Regions from separate parts of the Paenibacillus sp. 2003 genome, predicted to be linked through region 1. Evidence: riboswitches for the same ligand, from Rfam matches in the RefSeq annotation. Region 1 holds a riboswitch; each other region holds the start of a gene.
What was found. A riboswitch is a leader RNA that binds a small molecule or an ion and turns the genes downstream of it on or off. The one in region 1 is predicted to bind cyclic di-AMP.
Positions count from the first base shown of each region.

Region 2: it holds a riboswitch for cyclic di-AMP, as region 1 does, so the genes downstream of both, J2X75_RS27295 (HAD family hydrolase) here and J2X75_RS10260 (3D domain-containing protein) in region 1, are expected to answer to the same signal.
Region 3: it holds a riboswitch for cyclic di-AMP, as region 1 does, so the genes downstream of both, J2X75_RS29770 (C40 family peptidase) here and J2X75_RS10260 (3D domain-containing protein) in region 1, are expected to answer to the same signal.

Region 1 is NZ_JAVDTB010000001.1:2,379,230-2,390,000, reverse strand. Features, by position in the region: gene glgA (glycogen synthase GlgA) at 1-1,276, shown strand, start outside; gene J2X75_RS10280 (alpha-glycosidase) at 1,424-3,190, opposite strand; gene J2X75_RS10275 (M20 family metallopeptidase) at 3,456-4,631, opposite strand; gene J2X75_RS10270 (ABC transporter substrate-binding protein/permease) at 4,842-6,278, shown strand; gene J2X75_RS10265 (amino acid ABC transporter ATP-binding protein) at 6,265-6,987, shown strand; cyclic di-AMP (ydaO/yuaA leader) riboswitch at 7,205-7,401, shown strand; gene J2X75_RS10260 (3D domain-containing protein) at 7,404-8,075, shown strand; gene J2X75_RS10255 (polysaccharide deacetylase family protein) at 8,182-8,973, opposite strand; gene lpdD (prenylated flavin chaperone LpdD) at 9,128-9,469, shown strand; gene J2X75_RS10245 (PspA/IM30 family protein) at 9,581-10,252, shown strand; gene J2X75_RS10240 (DUF350 domain-containing protein) at 10,348-10,749, shown strand.
Region 2 is NZ_JAVDTB010000011.1:35,739-46,509, forward strand. Features, by position in the region: gene urtB (urea ABC transporter permease subunit UrtB) at 75-980, shown strand; gene urtC (urea ABC transporter permease subunit UrtC) at 1,002-2,093, shown strand; gene urtD (urea ABC transporter ATP-binding protein UrtD) at 2,056-2,865, shown strand; gene urtE (urea ABC transporter ATP-binding subunit UrtE) at 2,843-3,538, shown strand; gene J2X75_RS27270 (nitrogen regulation protein NR(II)) at 3,569-4,204, opposite strand; gene J2X75_RS27275 (hypothetical protein) at 4,232-4,435, opposite strand; gene J2X75_RS27280 (urease accessory protein UreF) at 4,702-5,403, opposite strand; tRNA gene J2X75_RS27285 (tRNA-Leu) at 5,848-5,930, shown strand; gene J2X75_RS27290 (glutathione peroxidase) at 6,079-6,558, opposite strand; cyclic di-AMP (ydaO/yuaA leader) riboswitch at 6,930-7,105, shown strand; gene J2X75_RS27295 (HAD family hydrolase) at 7,221-7,619, shown strand; gene J2X75_RS27300 (HAD family hydrolase) at 7,798-8,481, shown strand; gene J2X75_RS27305 (Nramp family divalent metal transporter) at 8,624-9,976, opposite strand; gene J2X75_RS27310 (organic hydroperoxide resistance protein) at 10,319-10,738, shown strand.
Region 3 is NZ_JAVDTB010000016.1:11,982-22,752, reverse strand. Features, by position in the region: gene J2X75_RS29785 (YwhD family protein) at 1-327, opposite strand, end outside; gene J2X75_RS29780 (M1 family metallopeptidase) at 429-2,420, shown strand; gene J2X75_RS29775 (hypothetical protein) at 2,431-3,282, shown strand; cyclic di-AMP (ydaO/yuaA leader) riboswitch at 3,528-3,665, shown strand; gene J2X75_RS29770 (C40 family peptidase) at 3,669-4,139, shown strand; gene J2X75_RS29765 (GNAT family N-acetyltransferase) at 4,495-4,989, shown strand; gene J2X75_RS29760 (c-type cytochrome) at 5,140-5,496, shown strand; gene rbsK (ribokinase) at 5,571-6,554, opposite strand; gene J2X75_RS29750 (4a-hydroxytetrahydrobiopterin dehydratase) at 6,599-6,895, opposite strand; gene J2X75_RS29745 (hypothetical protein) at 7,146-7,439, opposite strand; gene motA (flagellar motor stator protein MotA) at 7,673-8,473, shown strand; gene motB (flagellar motor protein MotB) at 8,460-9,278, shown strand; gene J2X75_RS29730 (pseudouridine synthase) at 9,411-10,112, opposite strand; gene J2X75_RS29725 (ATP-binding protein) at 10,131-10,771, opposite strand, start outside.

The DNA.
Region 1 (10,771 bases):
GCCCGTAATTACAACGGATGTGCCTCTTGGCTGGCGCAGACCCTATTGTGGAATAGAAATGCTGGTTCATGATGGGATTCCAGTATATTTTGTGGATAATGAGTATTATTTTGGGCGTGATGGAGTGTACGGTTATATGGATGATGGCGAGCGTTTCGCCTTCTTCAACCGTGCAGTTCTTGAAGTGTTGCCACAGATTGAGTTCAAGCCTGATGTGCTGCACAGTCATGACTGGCATGCAGGAATGATCCCTTTGGTGCTTGAAGCCCATTACAGACACGATTCATTCTACAGTGGTATTCGTACGGTATTCACCATACATAACTTGTTGTACCAAGGGGTATTCCCGCATGAGTTATTCAGTGAAATCCTGGAGCTGGACGATCGATATTTCACCGTGGATGGAGCCGAATATTACGGTAACGTCAATTTTTTGAAAGCAGGAATTGTGTATGCTGACCATGTGACAACCGTAAGCCCAACATACGCACAGGAAGTGCAAACGTCTTATTATGGATATGGCCTGGACGGACTGCTCAGTTCACTTGGAGATCGTTTCAGCGGGATTGTGAACGGGATTGATACCAAGAGTTACAACCCGGCAACGGACAACAAAATTCCAGTGAAATACAGAACCAGTCTGTCCAAGAAAACGGAGAACAAAATTGAGCTGCAAAAGGAACTTGGACTTCCTGTTCGTCCTGATGTACCACTTATGGTGATGGTGACAAGGCTCGTCGACTCTAAGGGGCTTGATCTGGTCTGCCGTATTCTTGATGAATTGCTGTACTATGATGATATTCAATTCGCGGTACTGGGAACAGGAGAGCCTATGTATGAACACTGGTTCCGTGAAGCTGCTAATCGTTATCCGCTCAAAATGTCTGCCCAGATCACGTTTAATGATGGGTTATCCCGACGTTTCTATGCAGGCAGTGATATCTTCCTGATGCCATCGAGGTTCGAACCATGTGGTATTAGTCAGCTACTGGCTCTGCGGTACGGTAGTGTGCCACTCGTAAGGGAAACAGGCGGTCTGAACGACACTGTGCAGGCATACAATGAGTTTACTGGAGAAGGGAATGGTTTCTCATTCACAAGCTTTAACGCACATGACATGATGAATACCATTCGGCGTGCTGAGGAGATCTACAAACAGCCAGAACACTGGAAGAAAATTGTGAAAAATGCAATGGGCGGAGAATACAGCTGGAATGTCTCAGCTGAGGAATATATGGACATTTATCGTCGGATCACACTTGATCCAGTAAACTGATGCAATCCTGAATGAGTCAGAGTCACAGCATTCCTGCTGTGGCTCTTTTTAATCAAATAAACAAAAAACTTCCAAAAGTTCAGAATGAAAGTCATCATCTGAGCGGTGGAAGTGTTTTTCTTTTATATGAGTGTCTGAATTTAAACCTCAGTAGTGTTGGATGGTTGCCGGATCAAGCTGCCTGTACAAAATGCGGTACCCATAGGGGTCAAGCTTAATATTCATCATTCCATCGGTTGGAAACACGGGCTCTTCAGTTAATGCATCCTTCCAGTCTTTTGTTTCCATAGGATGAGAAAGCGTTCGATCTTGAGGTGTATTATTCATCCATACGGTAAAGTGAAGGTTGTCATCCACACGCTCGTACACGATACAGGGATCATTGTGATCAGCCTTGAGGAATCGGAAGCGTCCTTTGCGCAGGGCTTCATTGCTTTTGCGTAAATCGATCATCAGACGATAGAAATCATACAATTCTCTGTCTTGCTTGGCGGGGTCCCATTCCATACATTTTCGACAATCCGGGTCAGCATCACCACTAATCCCAACTTCGTCGCCGTAGAAGATACAAGGTGTACCGATATAGGTGAAAAGAAATACAACCGACAACTTTAATCGGCGTTTGTCTTCTCCTAACCGGGTGAGCAGTCGTGGGGTATCATGGCTGCACAGCATATTAAAGATCACTTCGTTGGTTTGTTGCGGATAGCGCATAATCAGTGAACCCATCTCATTGGCAAAGTTATAACCGTCCATTGAACCACAGAAGAACTGAAGCACTTTGTCGGCAAATGGATAATTCATGACGGAATCGAATTGATCTCCCATAAGCCAGGTCAAGGAGTCGCTCCATACTTCACCAACAATATAGGCTTCAGGGTTCGCTGCTTTAACAACCTTGCGAAAATCACGCCAGAAATGGTTGTCCACCTCATTCGCTACATCCAGACGCCACCCATCCAGCTTAATTTCCTTGATCCAGTACTCAGCTACATCCAATAGATATGCCTTAACCTCAGGGTTGGCTGTGTTGAACTTGGGCATGTTGCCATAGAACCCAAATGTATCGTAGGTTGGTATACCATCCTTGATCTGAACCGGATACTCATTGATGTGGAACCAATCGGCATACTTAGAGTTTTTTCCATTCTGGAGAACGTCTTGAAAAGGAGGGAAGTATTCGCTGCAATGGTTAAACACCGCGTCAAGCATGACACGTATACCCAGGCGATGACATTCTTCTGTCAATTGTTTGAGCAGGGCATTATCGCCGAAATGAGGGTCGACTTTTTTATAATCAATCGTGTCATATTTGTGGTAAGAATTGGCCTGGAATAACGGGGTAAAGTAAATGGCGTTCACGCCAAGTTCAGTTAAGTCATACAGGTGATCCAGCACACCTTGCAGATCTCCACCAAAATAATTGTCCAACTCAGGTTTGCCACCCCAGTCATGAGTTTCTTTTGGATTCAGCTTTGGATCTCCATTAGCAAACCGTTCCGTCATGATCTGATAAAAGACAGCTTCTTTGGCCCACTCGGGCACCTTAAACACATCAATTTCATGTATATACGAGAATTCATAATATCCTCCAGTTGGATAGGGGGTTTCATAATGAATTCCATTATCCGCAAGAAAAACATCTTCTGAACCGGCAGTTATCCGAAATATATAGGTGAGACGTTTGAATTGTGGCTTGACGGCAGCCTCCCAATAATCAAACATGTTATCAGAAGCAGCCTTCTCCAATTGAATTTCCTTGTACGTTCCATTCCAATCGTACTTATCTCCGGTCAGTGCAGTCACGTATTGCACATCATTTCGTTTGGTTCGTACGCGCAGATGTATGGTAGACGAATTATAGGCATAAGCCCACTTGTCACGAGGAACATGATACATGGCTTCGAGCAGCATGACAGCACCTCCTGAATATAGGATAAGTTATGAAAACCGGTCTTTTGAACACGCACTTATAGTTATAATTAACCAAGTTAGCCAGCAAATGAATCATATTTACTGTAATAAAATGTATTATTTTCGTCGTTTTCAAAGGTTTCTTTCACAGCATTTCCAGCTTCGTGCTGAATATACTTACAGCTAATATAGAAAAGGGTGCCCTGAACAGCTTGGAATTCAAGATTGTTCAGGGCACCCCTATATAACATGTTGAAAGTGAATTTTAGCGAATAGCTTGCTCAAACTCCGTGCGGATGGTTTGAAGCAGCTCTGGCTGGCTCAGTACGTCATAGGCTGTTGTAGCAAGTGCCTTTGCTCCCAGAATCATGCCATCCAGCGCGCGCTCCTGAAGTGCAAGGTCACGGAAGGCTATGGAGTGCAGGGTATGAACCTCATCCACAACACGAATGTAGGGATGGATTGCAGGACATTTCAGGGAAACGTTACCGATGTCCATAGAGCCGTGATCATTACCACTCACAATCTCTTCTTGCGGGATACCAAGTTCCATCAGATTTTGACTAAACGCAGCTGAGAATGCTTCATTGGTAACCATCTCGTCATAGGACGTTTCATAATTGGATGTCACCAGCTTGCATCCTGTCTGGAGAGCAGAACCTTCAGCGATCTGAATCACACGTTCTGTGAGGATATTCAATTCTTTGCGAGTTGCTGCCCGTACATAAAATTGCGCAGAAGCATAGTCAGGAATGATATTAGCTGCCTGACCTCCGTTGTTGATCACACCATGAATGCGAACGGTGCTTTTCACTTGTTGCCTGAATGCATTGATTCCGTTGAACGTTTGAATGACGGCATCAAGTGCATTAATACCTTCGTGTGGACTTGCAGCAGCATGTGAAGATCGGCCATGGAATTCAAATTGCACAGCATCAATGGCCAGCGAGCTGCCTGACTTTTCGTAGGCATAATATGGATGCGCCATGAGAGCGACATCACAGTCATCGAACAAACCTGCTTCTGCCATCGGAACTTTGGCACCACGTGTCTCTTCAGCGGGTGTGCCAAACACTTTAATCGTTCCACCTACTTCATCCAGAATGGATTTCAGCCCAACAGCAGCTCCAAGACTCATCATGCAGATCAGATGGTGTCCACAAGCATGACCAATCTCCGGCAAGGCGTCATATTCACACAATAATGCAATGGTAGGGCCGGGTTTGGCGGCTGAATAGGTTCCGATAAAGGCTGTCTCCAGTCCAAGGATTGGAGCTTCTACAGTGAAACCGTGGTAGACCAGTTCTTCTTTCAAACGGGCAGAAGCGAGATACTCTTCATTTCCCAATTCGGGGTTGGCACCGATATATGATGAAATGGCTTTAAAACGGGAAGCATATTGATCAATAACCGTCAGAATTTGTGATTTGTTAGCTGTCATTAGTAAACTCCTTATGCAAAAATGAAAATAATTCATTGATTATATCATGTTTGCTTCAATTTTTCAGAAACAAGTCAAGATTTGTAATGTCAAAATGCATTGCATAATCATGCATTGTACTTTATAATGACTCAGTCATCAACATGAGAAGCATACAAAGTATTGTAAGGGGAGAGAAAAAGGTTGAAATTAATAAGTCGTTACACCATGATGCTGTTGACCTTTGTCGTTCTGCTGACAACTGCCGTTCCTGTGGCACTTGCAAGTGGGACTACAGACAATTCAAGCAGTAAAAAGCTGGTGCTCGGTACAAGTGCCGATTTTGCACCCTATGAATTCCATAAAGTGATTAATGGCAAAGATGAAATCGTCGGTTTTGATATTGAGATCGCCAAAGAGATTGCCAAAGATCTTGGCGCTGAGCTTGTGATTGAGGATATGGGCTTCGACGGTCTTCTGCCTTCATTGCAGAGCGGGCGTGTTGATCTGGTAATTTCAGGTATGACGCCGACGGATGAGCGGAAGAAAAGTATCGATTTTTCCGACACCTATTATAAATCAAAACAAGTGATTATGGTTCGCAATGTGGATAAAGACAAATATCCAACCATGGCAGAACTTGAAAATGCGAAAATTGGCGTTCAGAAAGGCTCCATTCAGGAAACGATCGGACAGAGTATTCCAGGAGCGAAGCTTACTGCGCTTGATAAAATCTCGGATATCGTGCTTCAACTGCAAACAAAACGCATTGACGCGGCAATCGTTGAAGATACCGTTGCTGCAGGTTATCTGGACGATATCATTGGACTTGCTGCTGCTGTTCCGGACGAAGAGCAAGCAGAAGCGGCAATCGGGATTCGCAAAGGTAATACCGAGCTGCTAGCTGCAGTAAATGGAACACTGGAGCGATTGAAAAGTGAAGATAAAATCAATCAGATGGTGACGGACGCCAGCCTCTTGATGGCGGATAAAGCGAACAAATCGCAAAATATTTTCCAAGTATTCTGGGAATATAAAAGTTTCTATGCTACAGGTGTAGGATACACACTTCTGTTGTCTGCACTTGGGGTTATCTTCGGGGTAATTATTGGATTGATCATCTGTTTGTTCCGTTTGCATGACGCTGCAATCTTGCGCTGGATCGGTACTGCTTACGTTGAAGTGATCCGTGGCACACCGATGCTGGTACAATTGATGATTATTTACTATGGTTTTTCCCTGAGCTTTGGCATTAACTTCACTGCACTTCAGGCAGGTATCATTACACTTTCAATCAATAGTGGTGCCTATCTGGCGGAGATTTTCCGTGCGGGTATCCAAGGTGTGGATCGTGGTCAGTTGGAGGCAGCGCGTTCATTAGGTATGGGAAGAGGCGCCGCGATGCGTTATATCATATTGCCACAAGCCTTCAAAGCTGTATTACCAGCGATCGGTAATGAATTCATAACTATCATTAAAGAATCCTCCATTATCTCCGTTATCGGTATGGTGGATATTATGTATCAGGCAAGTGTAGTCAAAAACATTACGTACCAAGGATTGAGTCCATTTTTGATTGCAGCAGCCATCTACTTTGTAATGACGTTCATTTTGTCCAAGCTGCTGGGACGACTGGAAAGGAAGTTGAGTGCAAGTGATAGACGTTAGACAATTACACAAATCTTATGGTAATAACGATGTGCTTAAGGGCATTAACGTGACGATTGGCAAAGGTGAGGTTGTTGTGGTCATCGGCCCTTCCGGTTCAGGTAAAAGTACTTTTTTACGTTGTCTGAACCTGTTGGAACAGCCTACCTCGGGTGAGATTGATTTTGAAGGCGTGTCAATCACCGATCCGAAGCACAACATTAATGCAACTCGGGAAAAAATGGGCATGGTGTTCCAGCATTTCAACCTGTTCCCACACAAAACGGTACAGCAAAACATCACGATTGCTCCGATTAAAGTGAAGAAACAATCCACTCAGGAAGCGGAGAAAATTGCCGCTGATCTGCTTAACACCGTGGGCTTGTACGATAAAAAAGATACATTCCCGAATCAGCTGTCCGGTGGACAGAAGCAGCGGATCGCCATTGCAAGAGCATTGGCCATGCAGCCGCATGTGATGCTGTTTGACGAGCCTACTTCGGCACTGGACCCCGAGATGGTCGGTGAAGTGCTGGATGTCATGAAACGTCTTGCAGAAGGCGGGATGACCATGGTCATCGTAACGCATGAGATGGGTTTTGCACGTGAAGTGGGAGACCGGATCCTGTTCATGGATGGCGGGGTTATTGTAGAAGAGGGAACACCAGATGAGGTGTTTGGAGCACCGAAAAATTCACGTACACGTGATTTTCTTGCCAAAGTACTCTAAACGAAGTAATCAAATAGCGTTACTGACTTCGAGTCGGTAACGCTATTTTTTATGCGCATTAATCACTTAAAGATTCGAAATGTAACTTTTCTGTTACCAAATATAAAGAAGTCGGTTCGCCCAAATTTTCTGAATTATCCAGTATTCTTACAGTTGATGACATGCTAAAAACCATTTGGCAAGAATTACTACAAGTTCAGGTTACAAAATTGTGATATATTGAACTCTGCCGAAACTTCCGGACAGGGAGTGCGGGGGATGTAACGATGCAGATTGTGCAGGGGGAAGATCTACAGCACACTGCTTGGGGTGAATTAGGGGTACATAACGTTTCAAATGTAATGAAGAACCTATAGGGTGGGCTCCTCATCCGAATCCGACAACTAACTTCGCAGGCATAATGAGGGAGGAAGACCATGATTAACAAGAAACGTATAGCCAAAACAGCAGTAGCATTATTGACAACAGCAATGCTCATTCAAGCCGTTCCGGCTCACGCCGATTCAGTTCATGTGGCCAAAGAAGGGGATACCTTCTACACCTTATCAAAACAATATGGAGTAGCAATGAACACGTTGGTTAAAGCAAACAACGACATTTCACCTTACAACATTTATGGTGGTTTGAAAATTACGATTCCCGGTAAGGCAAACAATGTAGCTGCCGCGGCGACGGAGAGCAAGACCCAAGCCAAAACAGTTACCACAGCGAGCTTGGACGTTAATGCAGATAACAAAGTGGTTCAGGCCTGGGGTAAAACATTCGATTACAGCAAAGCTGTGAACGTGAAAGCAACGGCATACTCTGCAGATCCGTCTGAAAATGGAGGCTGGGGTGCAGTCGATTATTTCGGAAATGACCTTGAATTGGGTACGATTGCAGTTGATCCAAGTGTAATTCCACTCGGAACCAAAGTACTGGTAACTGGTCATAGCCATCCAGGATTGCCAAAACAGGCTTTTGTAGCCACAGCGCGTGATGTGGGCGGTGCAATCAAAGGTCATCGGATTGATATCTTTATCCCGGGTAGCAAACAGTCCGTAAGCACATTTGGTTTCCAGGATATCGAGCTGTATATTCTTAAGTAGAAAGTAAATTACATCTAACAAATTCAAACAGGGTGTCTGCTTGTCGCTAATTGGCGATTGAACAGCACCCTTTTAATATTCTCATTTATTTGCTATCACGGTCATCTTAATCTTTGGCCTTTGGCAATCTCAGCATTTCGTCCAAGGTGACGAGTTCATATCCGCGCTTTCGCAATTCCTCAATGATTTCAGGCAAAGCCTCAATCGTGCCGTTCAGGTTTGATCCTACACCGCCTCCAGCATGTTGCAGAACGATGGAGCCAGGTTTTACGGCAGACAGGATGTTATCTTTCACCTGTTCCTTTGAAAGGCCTTTCCAGTCCAGGGAGTCTACGTTCCAGTTCACAATGCTATAGTGTTGTTTGGCAGCCCATCTCAGCTGTTCTTCATTAATGTCTCCATAAGGTGGCCGAATCATCTTGGGCGTATATCCCGCCAAACGTCGAATAATATCTCCGGTATGTAAAATTTGTTTGCGAAAGGCATTCATCGACAGCTTACTGAATTCAGGATGATTGTAGCTGTGATTACCAACCATATGCCCTTCCTTAACGATGCGTTTCACCAGATCCGGATGTTTCTCAGCACGACTACCCACGATGAAGAATGTAGCTCTGACATTGTATTTCTTCAATACATCTAGCACTTGTGGAGTAAACCGTGGATCAGGTACATCATCAAAAGTCAGTGCAACCTTCTTGGTTGAAGGACCATTCGTTTTGAACGTATCGGCATATTTTTGACGTAACTGTCCCAATGTCAGTTGTTCTTCTTCCGCAGAATCCGAACCTGATACTGATTCACTTGACGGGCTTGAAACATCCCGTGATGAAACTGGAGCATGATATCCCCCGAGAAAAATAACGATAACCATCAGCATAATGAGGCGTACACGCATAATAACGGCCTCCTTTTCCAAAATGACGTTCTCCTTGGTATGCCCGGGGGTCTCATAAAATATGCGTAGTGTGAGAAGTTTCATTGCGGATTTAGCTTATGACAGCCATAATTCCTCCATATAAAACATATAGAAAAGGATAGGTGGATAGGATATGAGTACATATGATTTGAAATCCATACGTTTACAGGTGATTGAAGCAGGAGAGGATAAGGTTTTTCTCGTTACCGGAGGAAAGGCGCATATTGGTGCCGTAGCCACGTTCTACGTGGATCATGAGCGCGTCAGCGGGACGACGGTACATATTCCGGGGCATAAGGAACAAGAGCTGTGTGAGCGGCTTGCCCGAAAGGCTGCCCTGCAGCTGAAAGTAACCGTTACGGTGATCATGGGTATTCATTTTGATTCCATCACGCGGATGCAGATCGACGAAATCGTGCAGACTGCAGAGAGGTTGATGGAGGATCATCTGAACAAAGATAAGCGGTCTTCCTGACATAAGAGCCATCGAATGTTTTGATTTTATTTGCTAAAATTGAAACGAGTTGTAGATTGTTACGTATGTATGGTTATATACGATGTAATATCGACTAGGAGGAATAACATAATGTCCATTTTCAAACGTTTGCGTGATCTAACCATGTCTAACATCAACGCCATTATTGACAAAGCGGAAGATCCAATCAAGATGACGGACCAATATATCCGTGACATGCAAGAGGATCTGGAAGATGCGGAGAAAGCAGTAGCTCAACAGATCGCCATTGAGAAGAAATTCAAGCAATTGTTCGAAGAGCAGGAAGCTCTTGTGAAGAAACGTGAAGAGCAGGCGCATACGGCGGCACGTGCTCAGAATATGGATTTGGCTCGACGTGCCCTGGAAGAGAAAAAGGCTGCTGAAGAGAAGATGGCTGAGTACAAAACCAGCTATGATCAAAACAAGGCTTCTGCAGATAACCTGCGTGGCAAGCTCGATGAGATGCGTAAGCAACTGACTCAAATGAAGAACAAACGCGAAACACTGGTAGCACGTTACAATGCAGCAAAAGCCCAAACGGAAATCAACAAAGCGTTGAATGGGTTTGGTTCTGATACTGCAAGTGCTGGTATGAAGCGTATGGAAGAGAAAATGATGCAGATGGAAGCACAGGCGGAAGCAAGTAACGAAATGTCTTCCAAAGGCAAGTCTTTGGATGAAGAGTTCGAGAAGTTGGGTAAAGATCAGGCTGTTGAAGACGAACTCGCAGCATTGATGAAACAGTACCATAATAAGAACTAATACCTTGGTTGTCAGCAGGGTTAACCAGCGGAGGAGAAGAGTATTTCTCCTTCGCTTTTAAATGCGGTTCATGTTGATATGTGGGGGCTGTGTAAATGGATTTGAATATTTTGGCGATGCTGGTCTGGACCGGATCTGGTTCGGTTTTGCTGTTTGTCTTGATGTATGTAGATTCACTGTTCACGAAATATAAGGATTTTGCTGAAGTTAAGGCTGGCAATATGGCCGTTACTACACGGATGGTTATGAAATTATTTGCACAAGGGTATGTACTCGCTACGTCCATTTCTACGGCTGGTCATCTTGGAGAAGCATTGTTGGTCTCCGTTGTATCCTTTATCATTTTGTTGATTCTGGAGAGTGTTGTACACTTTATGATTCGCAAATGGGCCAATCTGGATCTGGATACAGGAATTCAGCAAGGGAAGACAGGATACGGGTTGTTCTCTGGCGCTTTACATATCGTGGGCGCACTGATTATTGCAGCTTGTTTATAAGATAAGGAACAGGAGTAATTCT
Region 2 (10,771 bases), on a different contig from region 1:
GTGGAAAAATGTTGCTGCCGCTAATTGAGGTCATGTGAAATATCGAGATTCACGGTATGGAGGAGGGGATAGCGATGGATATGTTTATCCTGCAGATATTCAACGGTCTGAGTATCAGTTCAATTCTGTTGTTAATTGCATTGGGGCTTGCAGTAACGTTTGGGCTGATGAATGTCATCAATATGGCTCACGGTGAACTGATCATGATCGGTGCATATGCAACGTATGTAACACAAAATTTGTTCATGTCCTATGCTCCAGCAGCGTGGTTTGGTGCCTATTTTGTTGTGGCTCTGCCGATTGCGTTCATTGTAGCGGCTCTGATTGGCTGGTTGCTTGAAGTAGTGTTGATCCGGCATCTGTATGGCAGGCCGCTGGACAGTCTGCTTGCGACATGGGGTGTAGGCATGATGCTGCAACAACTGGCCCGTACGATATTCGGAGCACCCAATGTGGGAGTATCCAGTCCGGCTTGGCTCAATGGGGGATTGGCGATCTCGGATGGCATTGTATTTCCGTACAAGCGAATTTTCATTATCGCATTAGTTGCGGTTGTGCTGCTGTGTATGTATCTCTATATCTATCGAACATCATCCGGAAGACGAATGAGGGCTGTAATGCAGAATCGGAGTATGGCAGGGTGCCTTGGAATTTCGACCCGGCGGGTGGATGGTATGACCTTTGCCATTGGTTCGGGCATCGCCGGAATTGCTGGTTGTGCATTAACGCTCATTGGTCCGATTGGCCCTTCACTTGGCACGTATTATATTGTGGATGCATTCATGGTCGTTGTTCTGGGTGGTGTAGGGAAATTGGTTGGAACTGTGTGTGGTGCACTGGGAATTGGGATGTTTAACACGCTGTTCGAAACCTATACCTCTGCCTCCATTGGCAAGGTGCTGGTATTTGTATGTATCGTTGCTTTTTTGCAATGGAAACCACGTGGCTTGGTCGCAATGCGTACACGGAGTCTCGATTAACGTGAAGAAGGGGGTTAGTTCATGTCCGCTTTACTCAAGACTGGCAGTCTGAAAATGAGGATTATCTGGGCGGTTGTACTGATCATGATGTGTCTTGCTCCACTGATCTCCACGGAGTTTCGTCTGAGTCTGTTAGCCAAGTTTTTGGCGCTGGCAATCCTGGCCATTGGTCTCGATCTGATCTGGGGATATGGGGGTGTGTTGAGTCTTGGGCATGGAGTGTTCTTCGGTCTGGGTGGGTACGCGATGGCGATGTATCTGAAGCTTCAGGCCAGTGGAGCAACGCTCCCTGACTTCATGGGATGGAGTGGCCTCAGTGGTCTGCCGTGGTTCTGGGAACCGTTTCGCTCTTTCCCGGTGGCGCTGTTATTGGGGATAGCCCTTCCGGCATTACTTGCCTTTGCGCTGGGATGGTTTACGTTCCGTAACCGGATCACCGGTGTTTATTTTACCATCCTGACTCAAGCCTTGGTTCTTATTACAGTAACGCTCTTTGTTGGCAAACAGGAATGGACGGGTGGAACAAATGGCATTACCGGATATAATTCGATCTTTGGTTTTACACTTCATTCCGCTGAAACAACCATTGTTCTCTATTATATAACGCTTGCCGTTCTGGTGATCGCATATGTGCTCTGTCGTCGAATGGTGAACAGTCGTTTCGGCCAAGTGCTCGAAGCTGCGCGGGATGGAGAGAATCGGGTGCGATTCCTCGGATATGATCCGGCAGGATATAAAACGCTGGCTTTTGCTTTTTCCGGTGCGCTTGCAGGCATCGCGGGCATGTTGTTTGTTCTTCAGGTGGGTATTATCTCGCCATCGATGATGGGGATTGTGCCCTCCATTGAGATGGTCCTGTGGGTTGCGCTGGGTGGTCGCGGTACGCTTATTGGAGCGGTCATCGGAGCGGTGGTGCTGAATGCAGCCAAAACAGGCATAAGTGAGGCTTATCCCGAAGGGTGGCTGTTTGTCATTGGTGGGCTCTTTGTAACGGTAGTTTTGTTCATGCCAAACGGAATTGTAGGTGTGTATCGTCATGTCGTTCGCTTGCTGAAGCGGAGAGGAGAGAGTGCGCATGTCCAAGTCACTCGGGAAAAACCTGAAGTCTACTGAGGAATCAGCGGTGTTGGTAGCCGAGGATGTTACGGTCGCCTTTGGTGGGTTCGTTGCGGTCAAAGGAATGAATCTGAAGCTGCATGAACATGACCTGCATTTTCTGATCGGACCCAATGGTGCTGGGAAAACAACGATGCTGGATGTGATATGCGGCAAAACAAAACCCATGTCCGGCTCGGTGAAGATGGCGGATGGCACGGAATTAACACGACTGAAGGAGCACCAGATTGTTCGCAAAGGTGTGGGACGCAAATTCCAGGCGCCATCGATCTTTGCAGGTCTGACGGTGCAGGAGAATCTGACGCTGGCGGCGGAGACTCGCCGTTCCCCTTTGCAAGCCATCGGTATTCGTCGATATGGGAAAATGAGTGCTGCCATGGAGCATGTTACCCTCCAGATTGGTCTGCAAGACCGCGTTGATGCTCGTGCAGGAGCGTTATCACATGGGGAGAAGCAGTGGCTGGAGATCGGCATGCTGCTTCTCCAGGAGCCACGTGTGTTGTTGCTGGACGAACCAGCCGCAGGCATGACGGATGAAGAAACGCACAAGACCGGGCGACTTCTGCAAGAGATTGCGCGTGAACGCTCGGTTGTGGTGGTGGAGCATGATATGGAGTTTGTGCGAGAGTTCGCAGCCAAGGTAACGGTGATGCATGAAGGGAAACTGCTGAAGGAAGGTACGATGGCGGAGGTACAGGCAGATCCGAAAGTGGCCGAAGTGTATCTGGGCAAAAGGAGGGATGACCATGCTGTCGCTGCAACGAATTGAATCCGGCTACGGGGAAAGCAATGTGCTTCGTGGTGTGAACCTGGATGTACAGCCTGGACAGGTGGTGTGTCTGATGGGCCGTAACGGTGTAGGGAAAACAACGTTGATGAAAACATTAATGGGGTTGCTCAAAACACGCAAGGGCAGTATTCAGTGGCAAAATCAGGAGTTATCCACTTTGGACACAGCCAAGCGGGCAAGGGCAGGGATCGGTTATGTACCGCAGGGGCGGGAAATTTTCCCGCAGCTTACGGTGAAAGAAAACTTATTGCTCGGTCTGGAGACAAGTGCGCCGGGAGTAAAAACGTTCCCGGAGGATGTACTGGCGATGTTTCCAGTGCTTGCGACGATGTATGGACGGCAGGGCGGGGATCTGAGTGGTGGACAGCAGCAACAGTTGGCATTCGCCCGGGCGTTGGCTTCGCGTCCGGGGTTGTTGCTACTTGATGAGCCGACAGAAGGCATCCAGCCTTCTATCGTGGAGGACATTCGGCAGGTTATTTTGCAGCTCAAGGCAAAGGGGAACCTCTCGGTTTTGCTGGTAGAGCAGAGTATCGATTTTGTACGAAGTGCCGCAGATTACATCTATATCATGGACAAAGGAACCATAACCCTGCACGGGACACCGCAAGAACTGGATATGTCGCAGTTTGAACATCATCTCTCCGTATAGTTGTAGTTAGTCGGCGAGTGGAGAAAGGTTTCAGGAACGCTTGTCCAGGATATTCGAGTATTTGGGATATAACCGCCGGATGCATTCCGGACAGATGTCATGGGTGAATTCGGCGTGGGTATGCTTCTCCAGATAACTCTCAACGGAGTTCCAGTGTTCCTCTTCGTCCTTGATTTGTTTGCAGACGGCGCAAATAGGCAGCAGTCCGCGCAATGTGCGCACTTCAGACAATGCCTTCTTCAATTGGTGTTCTGTCTTTCTCTGTTCGGTAATATCCATGTGTGCAATCAAAGCGAGATTGGTATCCAGAATTGAATTTGCATAAGATAGAGGGGTGAGTTCTACACGAAACCACCTCTTTTCGTTGTATACAGTATACACGCAGATGTCATATGTATGATTTCGATTAAAGGGTATTCCGCGTTCTTTCAAATTCTGTGCGACAAGTGCCATGTTAGCGTTCTTGCCTCGTTTTGCCCAGGCTTCCGTCAGATGCAGGTAATGTCTATAACTACTGTGTATATCCGGGTTAGGTGAGCATTGACCAAGTCCCTGTTGCCAGGCACGGTTACAACTTTGGATAATCCAATTGTGATCAACGATGATGAGTTGGTGACGTATGGACTGGAACGACAGCCTCTCCAGATCGGATGTAACATGTCTCATGGATGAGACCCTCCTTTGGCAGAAATCTTATCTCAGTTCATCTGGAATATCCAAAATATCAGCGACCAGGTGCCTGAATCGGGTTGCTTTGCGTGTGCCGTGAATAAGATTGGATAAACGATAGGGTGGGATGCCATGCTGTTCACAAAAGGTCTTCTGGTCCACTTGAAGTTCGGTTAGCCGTCGTTTGATGGCCCATCCGAACGGAGTAACTGGTTTTTTCTTGTTCAAAAGGGTTCACCCCTGGTTAGAATGTAGTATTCAGCCGCCCTTTCATCATGTAGAATATATAGAAATGCGAGCTGTATGTTTCATTATATACGTAAATTCGTCATCTAACAATTAAAAAAGACGGAAAAAAGTGTATTTTGTGATGATAAATGGCGTAAATACGTAAATAAAACAAATAAAATGACAAAAAACACGTCGGCAAGGAGGTTGCCGCGTGTTTTTTAGTTTGTCTGAATGAAGGGGAGCAGGTATGAGGAGGAAGAGGATTAGGCCCTGTAGGCATGAAGTCCAGCTCCAAGCATATGGAAACTGGGGAAAAACGATTTCATGGACATCGAGGTTGGCTGTGCCAGTCCATCCGCAGCCGAGGCGCTGACGGTCTTCCATTCATTCTCCAGATCTGTGGCCAGGCGGACCATCAGATCCTTGGTTGTATCGTTGTTCAGGGGAATGACTTTGGAGGCTTCGGTTATGCAGGCATTCATGGCTGAATGCAGGTAACCAAGGACCGCCTCCTCGACCGGGATGTCGAGGTGGTGGTTAATCCAGGCGTGAACAGTGGAGAGGCAGCCAACCGAATCGTATTTGGCACAGATCTGTTCGAGCTGGCTGAATTCAATCCAGGGGTGCAGAGCACGTGCAAGTCTGATCAATCGTTTACCCATGGCGGCAGCTTGTTCTCTGAGATCTCCAGGGGTTCGCTGAACATGGACGAGCTTGTCGATTAGAGCTATCCGCCATGTATCTTTGTGATCTGCTGCGGTATAGATGCCTTTGATGGCCATACCTTCAAGACGAACGATGCTGGGATGCAACTGACAACGCATGAATGATTCGAGATCTTCAGCATTACGAATGGTACCCTCCCTGATATGGATATCCATGCCGAAGGAATGGGTGAACCCTCCAACCTGAATAGAGGAATCAAGCAGGTTGACATAATCGAGCAGCTTATTCCCACGGTTCACAATCATTCGCCTCCTGTGTTCGTTAAATGTCACTTATAGTGACATTTATAATCCTTTTTGTTTGCTTTATGTTTATAAATCCGAATTATATGATAGTTATCTTCCCATAAATGTCCACTTTTTGTCAATGGTATCCGTGAAATTTAATGGATTAAATCTGTAATTTAATATTTGTGTTATTTTATATAACTTAATGTGTCATTTGTGTGGTGGAGTGCAGGGAGAACTATATAGAAGGAAGGACTATATATAAATGAATCAACAAGATCGGCTCTTACCGAAAAAGAGGAGATCAAATCTAATAATATGCAGTTCATGGGTAAAGATGACGAGATTATGCGATTTTTGATGAAAATGCCTAGCTGAAAAAGTAGTATTAAAAAATACTTTACTTTTAGTTCTGAACCCGGTATAATCAATTCTGTTGCCGATTATTTACGACATGCGGTCGTGGTGGAATGGCAGACACGCTATCTTGAGGGGGTAGTGGGCGTATGCCCGTGGAGGTTCGAGTCCTCTCGACCGCATCATATGAACGATGAAAAAGAAGCTTTCCGTTATTGGAGAGCTTCTTTTTTTGTCTTTTTCGAACAGTATGACATCTGGGTTGAGAAAAAAAGCCATCCATTACCGGGGCAATGGTGCTCTACCTTACGGCTACGGGTGGCCTGTGTATTATTTTTGAAGTAAGTTCTTGATATCTTCTTCAATCTTGTCCGGTGTTGTTTTGGGAGCATAACGTTTCAGTACCTGTCCGTTCTGATCCACAAGGAATTTGGTGAAGTTCCATTTGATTGCTTTGGAGCCGAGCAGGCCAGGAGCTTCTGTGCTAAGGTGTTGGAAAAGAGGGTGAGCGCTTGAGCCGTTCACATCAATTTTCTCAAACATTGGGAAGCTTACGCCATAATTCATCTGACAGAACTCGGCAATATCGTCGGAAGATCCTTTTTCCTGTGCAAACTGGTTGCTTGGGAAACCAAGAACTTCAAATGGAGCATCTTGAAATTTGTCTTGCAGTTCTTGCAGACCTTTGAATTGAGGAGTGAGGCCGCATGAGCTTGCCGTATTCACAATCAGGAGCACTTTGTCACGGTAGTCGGACATTTCAACTTCTTGACCGCGAAGGGTATTCACTTTGTAATCGTAGACTGTCATCTAAATCGCCTCCATTTATTTACTCTTATATCTTCTATTATATTGGCTACAATTAAATATTGCAAAACTAATGTGGTGTTAAAAGCATCAAAACAGGCAAGTTGTGCAGAATACGTGAATGAATTGCGAAGTGATTTTCGTCAGAGTGAGAATTAGATAGCCTTGAAGAGATGGATAGAGTATAACCTTATTGTAAGCGTTATTATAAACGAGTATTGGCAAAAATCTGCCGATTTGGTGATCTGTAAGGACTTTACACCGTCATGGCGGGGGTGTATGATTCATAACGTAATTTCAATTTAAACTAAATTGTACTTGAAAAACGAAACAAACGATAATATCGCTCGATCTTACCTTAAGATATACGAACGATGTTTTAATCGCTGAGTTTCCATTCATTGATGAATGGGAAACGGGGGAACCAACGGAATGCGCTGTCCAGGACAGTGGGCATTCATGGGGTGAATTTTCCGGTGACAGCCGGAAATAGGGCGACTCTCGCGCCCGAATCCGTCAGCTAACCTCGTAAGCGTTAAAGGGAGAGGCAACAAGCCGTACGCTGGTTCATGGTGTTTTCGCCATGGGTTATTTAAGAAGCGTTCGGGAGGCCTTGGTCCCCCACGCTTCTTTTTTGTTGTCTTTTCACGCCAAGGGAGGAACGAATGATGGATACTGAGATGATTTTAGTGACTGCTCCAAATGAAGCAGGACGCAAATTTATTAAATTGCTGATGTACAAAAAAATGCCGTTTGCCGTTCTAACCAACAGTGCAGGGGAAGAGCGCAGACTCCGTAGAATCGGAGTAGAACATGTCATTCGCATGAATACAGCTGCAGCTCAAAAATGGTTTTTGCCGCAGGGCAGCGTAGGTAACGTGTTTATTTTCGAGAACAGCCTGAATCTGACCTGTCGTTATTTACAGATCTGCCGTTCATGGACTTCGAAATCCCTGTGCGTCATTACGGAGCAGAGTCATCCTAAGGGCATCTATCGGGGCATGGGCGCAGACCGGATTGTATATTCGCTCAATGGGGAAGTTGGCTTTCTCCTCAATGGTTAATGCCATAGCTTGTGATTGCTCAGGTGTAAGGTGCCTGTTATAATTGAATGTATCGATAAACGGAAGTTTGAGGAGACTCATGCATGATGGTGAGTCTTCTTTTTTATGGGTTTAAAGGTGAACGCGAACTTTTAGATTAGGATCAGGAATCACCTGTGGCTTACAAGGAGGAATTGGCGTGCCGGATGTAGGTGGATTGAAATGGTTGTTTTTTGATGTTGGAGATACGCTGGTGGATGAATGGGAGCCGGTTGATGATATTATCGGACAGTTCGTCCGCGAAGCCTGTGCATTGGGGTATCCGGTGAAGATTGAGGCGGTACGCGAACTGTTCGCGAACTGTTACCAGAAATATGAGCAATGGCCTATGAGAGTGGCGATTCGCACATTTGTTGAAGACGAGGGACACCAGAAACAGATTCAGGACAAGTTGAAGTTTCAAAAAGATCTTGAACGTCCTTTTCCTTCAGCGGATTCCGTTCTTCAGCAGTTGTCACGGCATTATCGCATTGGTATTATTGCCAATCAGAGTCCTGGAACGGAAGAGAGACTGGAGAGCTACGGGTTGCGGAAGTATGTTGATGTTCTGGCATGTTCGGCTGAAGAAGGAGTGTCCAAGCCAGACCCTGAGTTATACGCTGTGGCCTTGAAGCAGGCCGGTTGTAAACCGGAGGAAGCCGTCATGATCGGCGATCGGATCGATAACGACATTATACCTGCTCGGAAGCTGGGCATGCGTACGATTCGAATTATGCAGGGTTACGGAAGATTCCAGCCAGAACTATCGGATGACAAACGTGCGGATTGGACTGTGGATTCATTGGATCAACTCCTGCCATTACTGATACCAAATCAGGATTAGATTTAGATGGTTGTTTATTGGAGTTTGAGTTTTACTATAAAAGGAAACATGTTGCTGTATTGCAACAATAAAGGCTGATCAACTTGGGTATTGCATACCAGAGTTGATCAGCCTTTTTAGTATTTAGTCGATTAGAACGAGATTAGAATAACCGGATCGTTTGAATGATCAGATATACATTCAGCACAACGATAACAGCTGCAATGAACCATGAGATGATTTTGAGCCACATTTTGTTGGCGAATGCACCCATGCTTTTTTTATCACTTGTGAACATCACCAGGGGAATTACAGCAAAGGGCAATTGAAGAGACAGCACGACCTGGCTCAAAATGAGCAGTTCTTCTGTGCCATGTTCTCCTGCAATGGCTGTCACAATTACCGCCGGGATGATGGCGATCAGACGTGTGACTAGTCTGCGCAGCCAAGCCGGAATTCGAATGTTCAGGAAACCTTCCATAACGATCTGCCCAGCGAGTGTACCTGTAAGGGTAGAGTTCTGACCTGATGCTAACAGCGCCACACCGAACAGGATACTTGCAACCGTTGTACCCAAAAGAGGTGTCAGCAGATGGTAGGCATCTGCGATCTCGGCAACCTGCGTCATGCCAGCACTGTGAAATACAGCAGCAGATACAATCAGGATGGCCGCATTGATGAACAGGGCCAGTGTCAACGCGATCGTAGAGTCCATGGTCGAGTACCGAATGGCTTCTTTTTTGCCCTGTGGTGTCTGTTCGATCTGACGGGTCTGCACAATGGAAGAATGCAGATACAGATTATGCGGCATCACGGTTGCTCCAATAATACCAATGGCGATGTAGAGCATAGCCGGGTTTTGCAGAATCTCAACATTTGGTACAAAACCATGGAGCACACCGCCCATATCCGGTTTTGCCAGAAACAGGTCAATACCGAAGCAGAGGGCGATGGTTGCCATCAGCACAATGACGAGAGTCTCCAAGGCACGGAAGCCTTTGTTTTGCAGTACAAGAATCAGGAGTACATCAACTGCGGTGATGATAACGCCGTATAACATGGGAATGTTAAATAACAGCTTTAACGCGATGGCAGAACCAATGACTTCAGCCAGATCGGTGGCTGCAATGGCAAGCTCACACAGTATCCATAACATCATGACAACAGGCATGCTGAATCGTTCACGACAGGCTTGAGCCAGATCCCGTCCAGTGACGATGCCGAGCTTGCCAGCCAGCGACTGAAGGACAACGGCCATCAGGTTTGATAACAGGATAACGGATAACAAGGTATACCCGAACTGTGAGCCGCCTGCGATATCTGTTGCCCAGTTCCCGGGGTCCATGTAACCTACGGCAACAAGGTATCCTGGGCCTACAAAGGCGAGGAATTTCTTCCACCATGCGGCATTCTGCGGAACTTTCATGGAACTGTGTGCTTCTCCAAGGGAAGGGGCGATGCCCGCAGTAGACAATGATTCTCTTGAAGTAGCGTTGAACGGATTTTTTTTACTCATACGATAATCACCTGACTTTGAATTATTGATTTGGAAATATTGTTGCGGAACAAACCGCTCATGATATATCTAAATTTTTATGTTTATTGTTACATTGTACTCCTTCAATTGTTTTTGTCTAGTGCAACTTTTATGTATCAGCACAAAATTTCGGTTGCAGCTTGAAGATGCCCCTTCGTATATTACCCAACCTTAGGGAAAATACAGCCATGGCATTGAAATGCATGAAAATAATAAAGTTGTAAAAGCTGATAAAGATATAAAATTGCGTTTCAAAATGAGCCAGAAGTTTAAATTGAAAGGAAGGCAGTAAAAACTATATGGATAAGGGAGAGATTCTTAATGGAAGCTTTATATACAGCAGTAGCGACAGTTAAAGGTGGACGTACAGGTTCCGTGACTTCTTCGGATGGCGTGCTTAAGCATGATCTGAAAATGCCAAAAGAGCTTGGTGGCTCCGGTGGTGAAGGTACTAACCCTGAGCAGCTTTTTGCCGCTGGATATGGAGCATGTTATGAAAGTGCCCTTGCCAATGTAGCACGCAAAGCAGGTGTGAAATTGGAGGATGTGGTCGTTACAAGTAACGTATCCATTGGTAAAGACCCTGCGGATGACGGTTTCCAGCTGTCTGTTCGTCTGGACGTTAGCATGCCTGGTGTAGATCACAGTCAAGCAGAGGAACTGGCCCGCAAGGCGCATGATTTCTGTCCATATTCCAAAGCAACACGTGGCAACATTGATGTTGTTTTAAACGTAGTCTAAGATTTGACTCCCGGCAAGTAAAGGGAACATATA
Region 3 (10,771 bases), on a different contig from region 1:
TCTTGCTTCCGTATCAATCCACATCTCACATGCCGTTGCTCCACCATACAGTTGGCCTTCCTCCGTGCGATCGACAGCTACCCACACCAGCCATACCTGGCGTCCGTTGGGCACATCTTCACGATTGGTAGAGAACTTGATATTGCGTTCCACCTTGCTCTTCGCATGCATCGCACCGATATCGATTTTGGCCTCTCCATTATCAATAATGACCGGGGAAAGGTTATTCAGATCAATGGAGCCTGCACCGAAGCCTTTATGCTTGCTTTTTGCACTAACGATATTCAAGGCAATCTGTTTTTTGCCGTTTTGCTCGTTTTGGTCCATGTTTATAACCTCCAAGGGTTGATACAAATATTTTAACTAATAATTGTCCCATTGCAAACATATACATGCTTTAGATGCTTGTCAACGGGAGGTATTTAACGATGATTCCACGACGCGCCAAGAGCTGGCTCACTGCATCCCTGGCCCTGTGTGTACTTGCCGGAGGGATATGGATCACTCTGGGTTATAATCGCTCAACTCATTCCGAATTGCCAGTACTCGCCCCCGAATCGGGCAAGCCCAAGGCAATAGCTCCAACCCCAGCACCTCCAGAAAGTGTACAGACCCCTACAGCCGAAGTGTACAGCAACCGTGTTGTGGAATATCACATGGATGTGAAGCTGGTCGATGGAAACGTATTGAAAGGGACTCAGACGATCACCTGGACTCATCCAGGCAAAAAAACCGTCAGCGAGCTTTACTTTCATATGTATCCCAACGCTTTCTCTTCTGCTGACACCACCTTTATGAAGGAATCCGGTGGAAAGCTTCGGGGTGATGTCATGCCTACCAATGGTTATGGTTCCATGAACATTACCGAAATGAAAACGGAGGACGGGCTCTCTCTGCTGCACCGGATGCAGTATGTGCAACCAGATGACGGAAATATCAAGGACACCACCCTCATTAAAGTACGCCTGCCCAAACCCGTCAAAGGCGGGGAAAGTATCACACTCCACACCCGATTTGAAGTGAATCTGCCAAAGATTTTTGCCCGGATGGGAACTGCTGATCATTTTGTCATGGCAGGTCAATGGTTTCCCAAATTAAGTGCCTATGAACCTGTGGGCAGACGTGGACGAACAACGGAAGGCTGGAATCTGCACCAGTACCATGGCAATTCAGAGTTTTACGCTGACTTCGGTATATATAGTGTACGTATTCGGGTGCCTGAAACATACAAAGTGGCTGCTACCGGATTTCCAACGCAGCAAGCTGTGGTGAAGAATGGAGAAAAGGTCTATCAATTCTATGCCGATGATGTACATGATTTTGCCTGGGCAGCTTCACCGGATTTTGTCTACGCCGAGGAACCCTTCTCTGCACCCAATGTGCCTGGTGTACGAATCAAGTTATATTTGGACCCTGCTCATCAGGATCTAAAAGAACGTTATTTCCATGCCGCGAAGGCCGCACTAGCCAATTATAGCAAATGGTTTGGCCCATATCCTTACGCTACCTTATCCATCGTTGTTCCACCCAAAGCGGGGAACGGTGCTGGAGGTATGGAATACCCTACGCTAGTTACGGCCTTTGGAGCCGATGATACTACCCCAGGTTATGACCTGGAACGTACCGTAGTCCACGAGATTGGACACCAGTACTTCTACGGCATGGTTGCCAGCAACGAATTCGAAGAAGCCTGGCTGGATGAGGGATTCACCTCATATGCAGAAGACAAACTGATGGAGCAGGAATACGGATTGATTCCGAATCTGCCGGTACAATCGGGACTGATTACGTCTCCTTCATCCTTAACACAAGAATCCTGGAAGTTCGATTCACAGAATGAGTATGCAGCCAATGTCTATACACGTGGCAAGCTTGTATTGCTTGGTATCGAACATCAAGTCGGCACAAAAAAGATGGAACGCATTCTCTCTACCTATGTGAAGAAGTACCGCTTCAAACATCCCACTTCGGCTGATTTTCAAAACGTTGTGGAACAAGTGACCCGCACTTCCTGGTCTGATTATTTTGACCAATACGTCTATGGTAACGGAATGGCTGACTTTGCTGTAGAGAAGATTCGTGTTACGCCTGTACAGAAAGACGGCCAAACATTGTACGAGTCATCCGTGACGATCGCAAAAAGAGGGAGTGATTACAACGCCGTTCCTGTTCGAATTGCTTTTGAAGATGGACATATCCTCACCAAGCAATGGGATGGCAAAGAAGACCGCATTACCTATAAATTAACTCACACATCCCCCGTATCCTGGGCCATGACCGATCCCCTGTACACGATCGTGCTGGAGAACCGCCATATGAACAATTTCCTGAAATCCGGACTGGATGAGCGGGCGAAGTCCCGCTGGAGCATGAGTGTAACCAAACTAATAGAAGCCATATTCGGAGGTCTGTCATGGTGAGGTGGAAACGGTGAAAGCGAAAATACGTGAAGGCTGGTTTCTCGTCCGTCAGCATATGTTCATTGCCGCACTCTTATTTCTCTATCAACTCATTTGGGGATATTTCTTCTATCGAATGGTACAATCGGCTGTCATCCCACTGCTCCTGCGCTATCCAGATGCTGATGCAGGGGAGCTGAGTACACTTTTGTTCAAAATGGAAAGTCAACTTAACCTGTCTACCCATCCGGAGGTTCATCGTTATCTATGGATTCTAGGGGGCATGCTGCTGGTTCGCATGTTGATCAGCCCCCTCATTCAGGCAGGACTGCTCTACTCACTTCAGCACTTTAATTCTACAGAAGAGCGCATCCCCTTTGTCCGCGGAATCAAAAATCTGTGGAAACCGATGCTGCTGCTCCACACCATACGTACTTTATTGATACTTCTGCCCGCCTACTGGCTCATACCGAAGCTCTACTCGATTCTCATGGACGGATTTCATTCCCTTCAATTACTTTTGCCTGGTATACCTTATGTTGCTGCCTGGATTGTATATGGTTGGATCATCCACCATGCCATACTCTACATGCAGTTCGGTGTGTCGGCACCAGAAGGAGAAGGCGGGGCTCACGGTACTCTCAAAGCACTCTGGATTGCACTGCGTCATCTCACCGCTGTAATCGGCATTGCACTCCTGCTGGGCGGAGTACACCTGCTCGTCTTTGGGGCATTCACTTCAGCCTCATGGTTATTAACGGGACTTACCGGACTTATACTACAACAGACGTATCCACTTGCCAGATGTCTATTAAGTCTGTGGAAAATATGCAGCCATTTCCGATTATGGCAGTCCAAAATATCCAAAGGTGAGAGCACATAGTTTAAAAATTGTTACCATCACATGTTAAACTCATGGCCTAATATGTACTTATAAATAGGCAAACCTCAACCTTTCCCCGTCAAAGGTCGAGGTTTTTTTTGCTAAATTTGTTGCTAAACGTTGCCAAAGCCGTACTCCTCTGTTACAATAATCGCAGTGAGTTTTTAGTAACAACTTTGTAATCTTTACATTCATATTTGTAACTACTTAAAATTAAATCGTCATTTCTTGATTTCGCAGGTGCATAACTAGCATAGCCAAATTCCTGGCACCTGGGAAGCGGGGGAACCAGTTATGGGTGAATTGATCTTGCTACAGAGGGATCATAGGGGACCTTCAACCGAATCCTTAAGCTAACCTCGCAGGCGTTGGAAGGGGAATATCTCTTGTTCAAGAAGAAATTAACCGCAGCTGTACTTAGCATCACATTCGCTTTATCGCTTGGTGCAGGTAGCGCATTCGCAGATTCAAAGATGGACACAGTAATTGATTCAGCAATGGGAACTACATACAAAAGTGGGGGAACAACGCTTAACGGCTTTGACTGCTCCGGATTTACACGGTATGTATTCGACAAGTTGGGTATTGATTTGGCACGCCAATCCAGTTCCCAATTCGACATGGGCGATTCCGTATCCCGCATGGAAATGAGAGCTGGCGATCTGGTGTTCTTTAATACAACAGGTAAAGGCGTATCCCATGTAGGAATCTTTGTAGGGGATGGAAAGTTCGCACACTCCTCTTCTTCCAAAGGCGTTACGATCAGTGCATTGAGTGAAAACTATTGGGCCAATCGTTATGTTGGCGCGAAACGGATTATGAGCACGGACGCATATGAATCACTGGCCCTTGACTAGGGACAAGCTGAGCAACATGATGCTGTAACCATTAACCATACTGGAACGAAGCAAGAAGCATAACAGAACCGCCCGGTACATTCTCCGCAGGAATGTATCCGGCGGTTTTTTTGTGCTTCAATCCTTATTTATATTACAAGTTATACTCGGGGTATATCCTGCGACATCAGCAAGTCCATTTTGCGTTCGTTTGTCCGTGCCCTTATGATGTTTTTACCCATCCCGTTATAATATAAACGGAATTACCGGAACTTTTGTTTCATTTTTTTTCTTGGGAAGGAAGACTTGCTAAATGAACATCTCTTTTGTAGAGTGGACAAAGAGTTCTGTTTCAAGGAAAGGAGCATGCAGGTGTATGAAGGAAACCCCTGTGACGTTTCACGTTGTACCCATGCGAGAAGAACATGCGGAGCTTATCTGCAGTTGGCAGTATGACCCGCCTTACAATATCTACAGCTGGCTCCCCTGGGAGCAGATGAAAGCTCTGGAAGTGGAATTCGGAGATGCACAGCTGCGGCAAGAGCAATATGCGATCGTCCTGGATCAGAACGATCGTATATGTGGGTTTGCTCAATACTTCCCACTTCAAGGGGTAACCCGGATTGGCCTTGGCATGCATCCAGAGCTGTGTGGTCAGGGTCAAGGCACAGCTTTTGTCACGGCCATTGTACAGGAAGCCATTCGCCGAAATCCGAAGAATGAGATCGATCTGGAAGTGCTCACTTGGAATGCTCGTGCCATTCAAGTCTATCTGAAGAGTGGATTTGTCACCCAGGATACATACGAGCGACAGACCCCAAGCGGCTTAAAGCCCTTTCACTGTATGGTTTATGAAGGGCCTCGTGATTAAAATCCATTGCAAAACAACCAAATTTGCGCCTTGTTATGTGATTAGTTCAAAAATTTCCCACAAAATGCTATGATGTCAGTACAGGTTCCGTTATAATGATATGGATAGTTTCAGGTTAGATGATCTTTCATTCTGGAGGGGACATAAGGGATGCACAAATGGATCATGAGCGGAGTATTTTTTGCAGCATGCGCTTTAGCTATTGTTTTAATGTTTACGCTTCCAGGGAAAGAAGAAGTGGCTGAAGAAGCCAAGCCAACCATGCCGGAAGTAACATTGGATGCCGGACAGGCTGAAGCACTGGTCAAAGCCAATTGTATCTCCTGTCACGGGGATCAGCTTCAAGGTGGCGTAGGACCTGCTCTGGCAAACATCGGTAGTCAGGATGATCTGGAGAAGATCTACACTACGATTGTCAAAGGTAAAGGCGGTATGCCTTCCTTCAAGGGCAAACTGCAGGATGAAGAGATTGCCAATATCGCCATGTGGCTGTCAGAGAAGAAATAATCTCTGCACACGCATAACAAAGAGGCGCTTAATCCCCTTTTGGGAGAATAAGAGCCTCTTTGTTATATCAATTATTAAGCCTCTGCGGCATGCTCAGCCAGAAAGGCCTCAACTTCACGTGCGGACGGCATCCCGGACTGGGCGCCGAGCTTTGTCACGGATAACGCGGCCGCACCCATGGCGAAGCCTACGGCCGCGTCCAACGTCTCACCGCGCGCGAGGGCTACCGCCAGCGCGCCGTTGAAGCAATCGCCAGCGCCGGTCGTATCGACGGCGCTTACGGCGTAGCCGGGCGCACGGCACGCGCCGGCACGCCCTGCTTGTACGCGGCCGCCAGGTGCCGCCGCGTACACAGCCCCCTCGGGGCCGAGTGTCGTGACGACAGCGGCCCCGAGGGATGCAGCGAGCTCTGCGACCGCCGCATCCAGGTCTTCCGGCCGGAGATGATCCCGGCCGGTAAGCACGGCAAGCTCACTGCGGTTCGGCGTGACAACGTCGACGCACCGCAGGAGCTCCTGGGGCAGACCCGGCACCGCGGGAGCCGGGTTGAGCACCACCAGTGCGCTGCCTTCAGCCGCCAGTTGGGCGGCGCGGGTAACCGCTGGCAGCGGGATCTCCAGCTGCAGCAGCACCGCTGCGGCTGCAGTCAGGCTTTTTACCGTATCCGCCTCTTCCAGCATCGCAGGCACCACCTGCCCATTCGCACCAGGAATAACGATAATCCGGTTGTCTCCCCGAGAGAGCCAGATGGAAGCCGTCCCTGTAACCGTGTCTTCCAATATGCGAACCTGCGAGGCATCTGCCCCACTTTCCGTCAGACTGTGCAGCAGACGTTCGCCAAAACCGTCCGATCCCACCGCACCAATCATCGTAGTCTGTCCACCCAGACGCGCAGCGGCAACAGCCTGGTTCGCCCCTTTGCCACCAGCGAGATAATGCAGCTCCTCACCACTCACCGTCTCTCCCTCTTCCGGAATCGTGTCTGTCTTCACCACGAGATCCATATTGAGACTGCCTACGACAGCAATAAGAGGTTGTTTCTGATTATAGTCTGACATGTATGGTTCACTCACTTCTGGCCGCGCGATAATAACTGACCTCGTTATTCCGACCTCATTTTGTCATAAGCTTCGTTATATTGCCCTGCTTCCTTGATATCTACAGATGTGATACCACCCGCATCCCATGACGTGAGACGCAGCGTAACCGTTGTATAATCAATCGTAATAAAAGGATGATGATTGAATGCTTCCGAGATCGCAGCGACCTCATCCACAAATGCAATCCCTTTCATGTAGTTGGAGAACACGAATTTACGTACAATCCACCGTCCCTCTTCCAGTTCCCAGCCTTCCAGCCTTCCCAGATGAGCTTCGACTTCCTCTTGCGAAAAAACCATGCGTTATCTTCCTCCCCATAGGATGGTACATTACAGACTTGAGTCCGTATAACCACCGACACCTTCGGCGCTATCAACAGCAACCTCAAAGGCCAGGCTCACCGCCATTCGGTTGGCCCATTTCACGACTAACATCTTACCACGGACAAGCTTCAAAATCCAATCAACTACATGGCATAGAACCACTAACCATAAGGCTTTGAGGGCAATTCCAGTTCCATTCATACCCTTGAAAATGCATGTAAACGCACTAAATTAAAGGTACAAACGTCAACTCTTCTTCCCCGATCAAAATATGAATGCGGTGCTGTTCCTTATCATGGATGACCACGCCACTTCCAACCGGAATAACAGACTCCTCGCCCAGCGCATAGAACAAATCCTCCGCCAACGCCTCATCCACTTCAAGTTGGTCAGATGCAGCCAGTCTCTCCCACTCTTCCGCGTCCATTTCAAAGAAAACATACCGATCCGGTATGCGTCCGATTGCCGTTGTCAGATCTGTCAAAATTCCTTCATAATCCCGTCCATGCTTTACGCCCATTGGCTTTTCACTCCTATTCGGCCCCTAAGGAGCGGATTTGATCTTATTATACCTGAAAATAGCCCTTAAAAAAAAAGGCCTTCTGGTCGATAAATACATATATGACCGTTTTAACTGTTTTAGCAACCGTAAGGAATGCCTAACATTGAACGGATTGCGGCCAAAAATTCGTCCGGAAGCCCGAATACAGCCGCTTGAAAGGATTCAATTTTATCTCATGGATGAGGTGTATGATGAACATTTCAACGATTATTGGACTAGTTTTTGGACTGGTCTCCCTTGTACTCGGTATGTTCCTGAAGGGTGCGCCCTTAATCAACCTGGTTAACAATCCGGCAGCCTACGTTATTATCTTTGTTGGTACAGCAGGAACTATCTTTATCGCATTTCCAATGTCTGAAGTTAAGAAAATCCCTAAGCTTTTCGGGATTATTTTCAAAAATCAAGTACTTATTGATCGAGTGTCTCTGATCGGCACGTTTATGGATTGGGCTTCCACTACCCGTCGTGAAGGTTTGCTTGCACTGGAATCAAAAGTAGAAGAGATTGACGATCAGTTCCTTCGTGGCGGTATGCGTATGATTATCGACGGCAACGATCAGGAATTTGTAAGTGATGTACTGATGGAAGATATTCATGCTACAGAAGAGCGCCACCGTGGCGGTGCTTTGATCTTCGCTCAGGCGGGGATGTACGCGCCAACGCTCGGGGTTCTCGGGGCCGTTGTAGGTCTCATCGCAGCACTTGCCGATCTCAGTGACATGGAGAAACTCTCCCATGCGATTGCGGCAGCATTTATCGCAACACTCCTTGGTATATTTAGTGGTTACGTGTTATGGCACCCGATGTCTAACAAGCTGAAGCGGATGTCCAAGCAAGAAATGGAGATCAAGCTGATGATGGTTGAAGGATTGTTATCCATACAGTCTGGTGTATCCACCATTGCCATCAACCAAAAGTTATCCGTATTCCTGACACCTTCCGAACGTAAACAACTGGAAGAGAAGGAGGGATCATCAGGTGAAAAAGGCTAAAAAGCACGAACCACATGAAGAACATATAGACGAGAGCTGGTTGCTTCCCTATTCTGACTTGATGACCTTGTTGCTTGCCCTGTTTATCACGTTGTTCTCCATGAGTTCACTCGATGCAGCCAAGTTCGAGCAGATGGCTTCCGCACTAAGCAGTGCATTGAATGGAGGCTCCGGTGTTCTGGATCATACGTCCATGAATCCGGATACGCCAGGTGCCGATCTGGGTAAGAACAAACAGGAACCTACAGAAATCACCAAGAAAACACCAGCTCAGATAACGGATGCACAGATGGCTCAAAAAGAGCAGGAAGATCTGGAGAAGCTCAAGAAACGGCTTGACCAGTATATCTCGAAGAACGGACTTTCGGACCAGCTGAACACCAAGCTGAATCAGTCTGAATTGAAGATCACCATCAGTGATAACGCCCTGTTCTCCTCAGGCCGAGCAGATGTGAAGCCTGAATCACGATCCCTGGCCAAAGCAATCTCAAGCATGCTGCAGGAGTTCCCTGAATATGAAGTGGTTGTATCCGGTCATACCGATAATATTCCCATTTCGAACAACCAATATAAGGATAACTGGGATCTAAGTGCAGATCGTGCGCTCAACTTCCTGAAAATCCTGTTGCTGAACTCGCAATTGGACCCTTCCAAATTCACACCAAGTGGTTATGGAGAGTATCACCCGATTGCCAGCAATGACACCAATAACGGACGGGCACAGAATCGCCGTGTAGAGGTATCTATCATTCGGAAGTATCAAAGTAACAATACAAATGTAAAAGCCGTTGGCGAAGGAAACTAGAGGCCTGCAGCGATTCATTAACCAAAGACCGTTCTCCAGGTACAAGGAGAACGGTCTTTTGGGTTTATATAAAGCTTATGCTTGGTTTATCTCTACATTTTTTCACACTATTTCGGAAGATTCACCTGTCAACTATTCCAGTGAATAGTCCAACAGACCGCCCAACTCTGCTTTTTCAGCAGCGGTAAGCTCTCTCCAAGAACCTGTCGCCATTTCTCCAAGATGAATGTTCATGATCCGAATACGCTTCAACTTACGAACCTCGTAGCCAAAGGCACTACACATCCGCCGAATCTGACGGTTCTTTCCTTCAGTCAGGATGATACGGAATACTCGATCCGTCATCCGGGTCACTGTACAAGGCAGGGTCATTTCACCCAGGATCTTCACCCCAGTGCTCATACCTCTATGGAAACTCGGGGTTACAGATCGATCAACAGTAACGATATACTCTTTCTCATGGCGTCCTTCTGATCTAAGAATCCGGTTAACGATATCACCATCATTGGTCATCAGGATCAAACCTTCTGAGTCCTTATCCAAGCGCCCAATTGGAAAGATACGTTCATCGTGCCCGACAAAATCAACGATATTCCCCTGAATATGCTGCTCAGTTGTGCTTGTGATCCCGATCGGTTTATTCAACGCAATATATACGTGTTTTCTCTTTTCCTTGATCGGTTTGCCATTAATTCGTACATCGTCGCCTTCTTCTGCCTGACTGCCCAGTTCAGCCTTAACTCCATTAATAGTTACCTGACCACTATCCACCAACTTGTCGGCTTCACGCCGGGAGCAATAACCTGTTTCACTAATAAATTTATTAATACGCAAAAGGTAATCTCACCTCATCTATCTCTCTTCATCTGTAATTGGTTCATCCGTTACCTGATCTGCCTCAATAACTTCCGGTTGTTGCTCGGATGCAGGCAGTTCAATGATAACCGTTGTTCCCTTGTTCATGACGCTTTTAATATCCATCATGCCCTTATGTGATTGAATAATGCGCTGACTGACCATCAGGCCAAGCCCTGTTCCAGACTCTTTATTCGTAAAGAAGGGCTCCCCAAGCTTGGGCATCATCTCTTCCGGGATACCGATCCCTTCATCCCTGATCTCAATTCTGACGCGTTTCGACTGTTCGTCATGCTTGAGCTTGATATGGATGCTTCCTCCATTTGGCATGGCCTCCATACCATTTTTCAGCAAATTGATGAATACCTGCTTCAGCTGGTTCTCTTCACAGTGTACCATAGCCGAATCGGATGAGGCACGCAGTACAAATTCTACACCATGCAGATGCGCCTGACTATCCAGTAACGAGATGACATCGCCAAGAATAAAACGAATATCCCGATTCTGAAAATGAACCGCCTGCGGTTTGGCCAAAATCAGAAATTCACCAACAATAAGGTTGATGCGATCCAGCTCTGATAACATCAGATCCAGATGACGATGATTCAGCTTGTTGCTCTCTTGCTGTAACTGTAGGA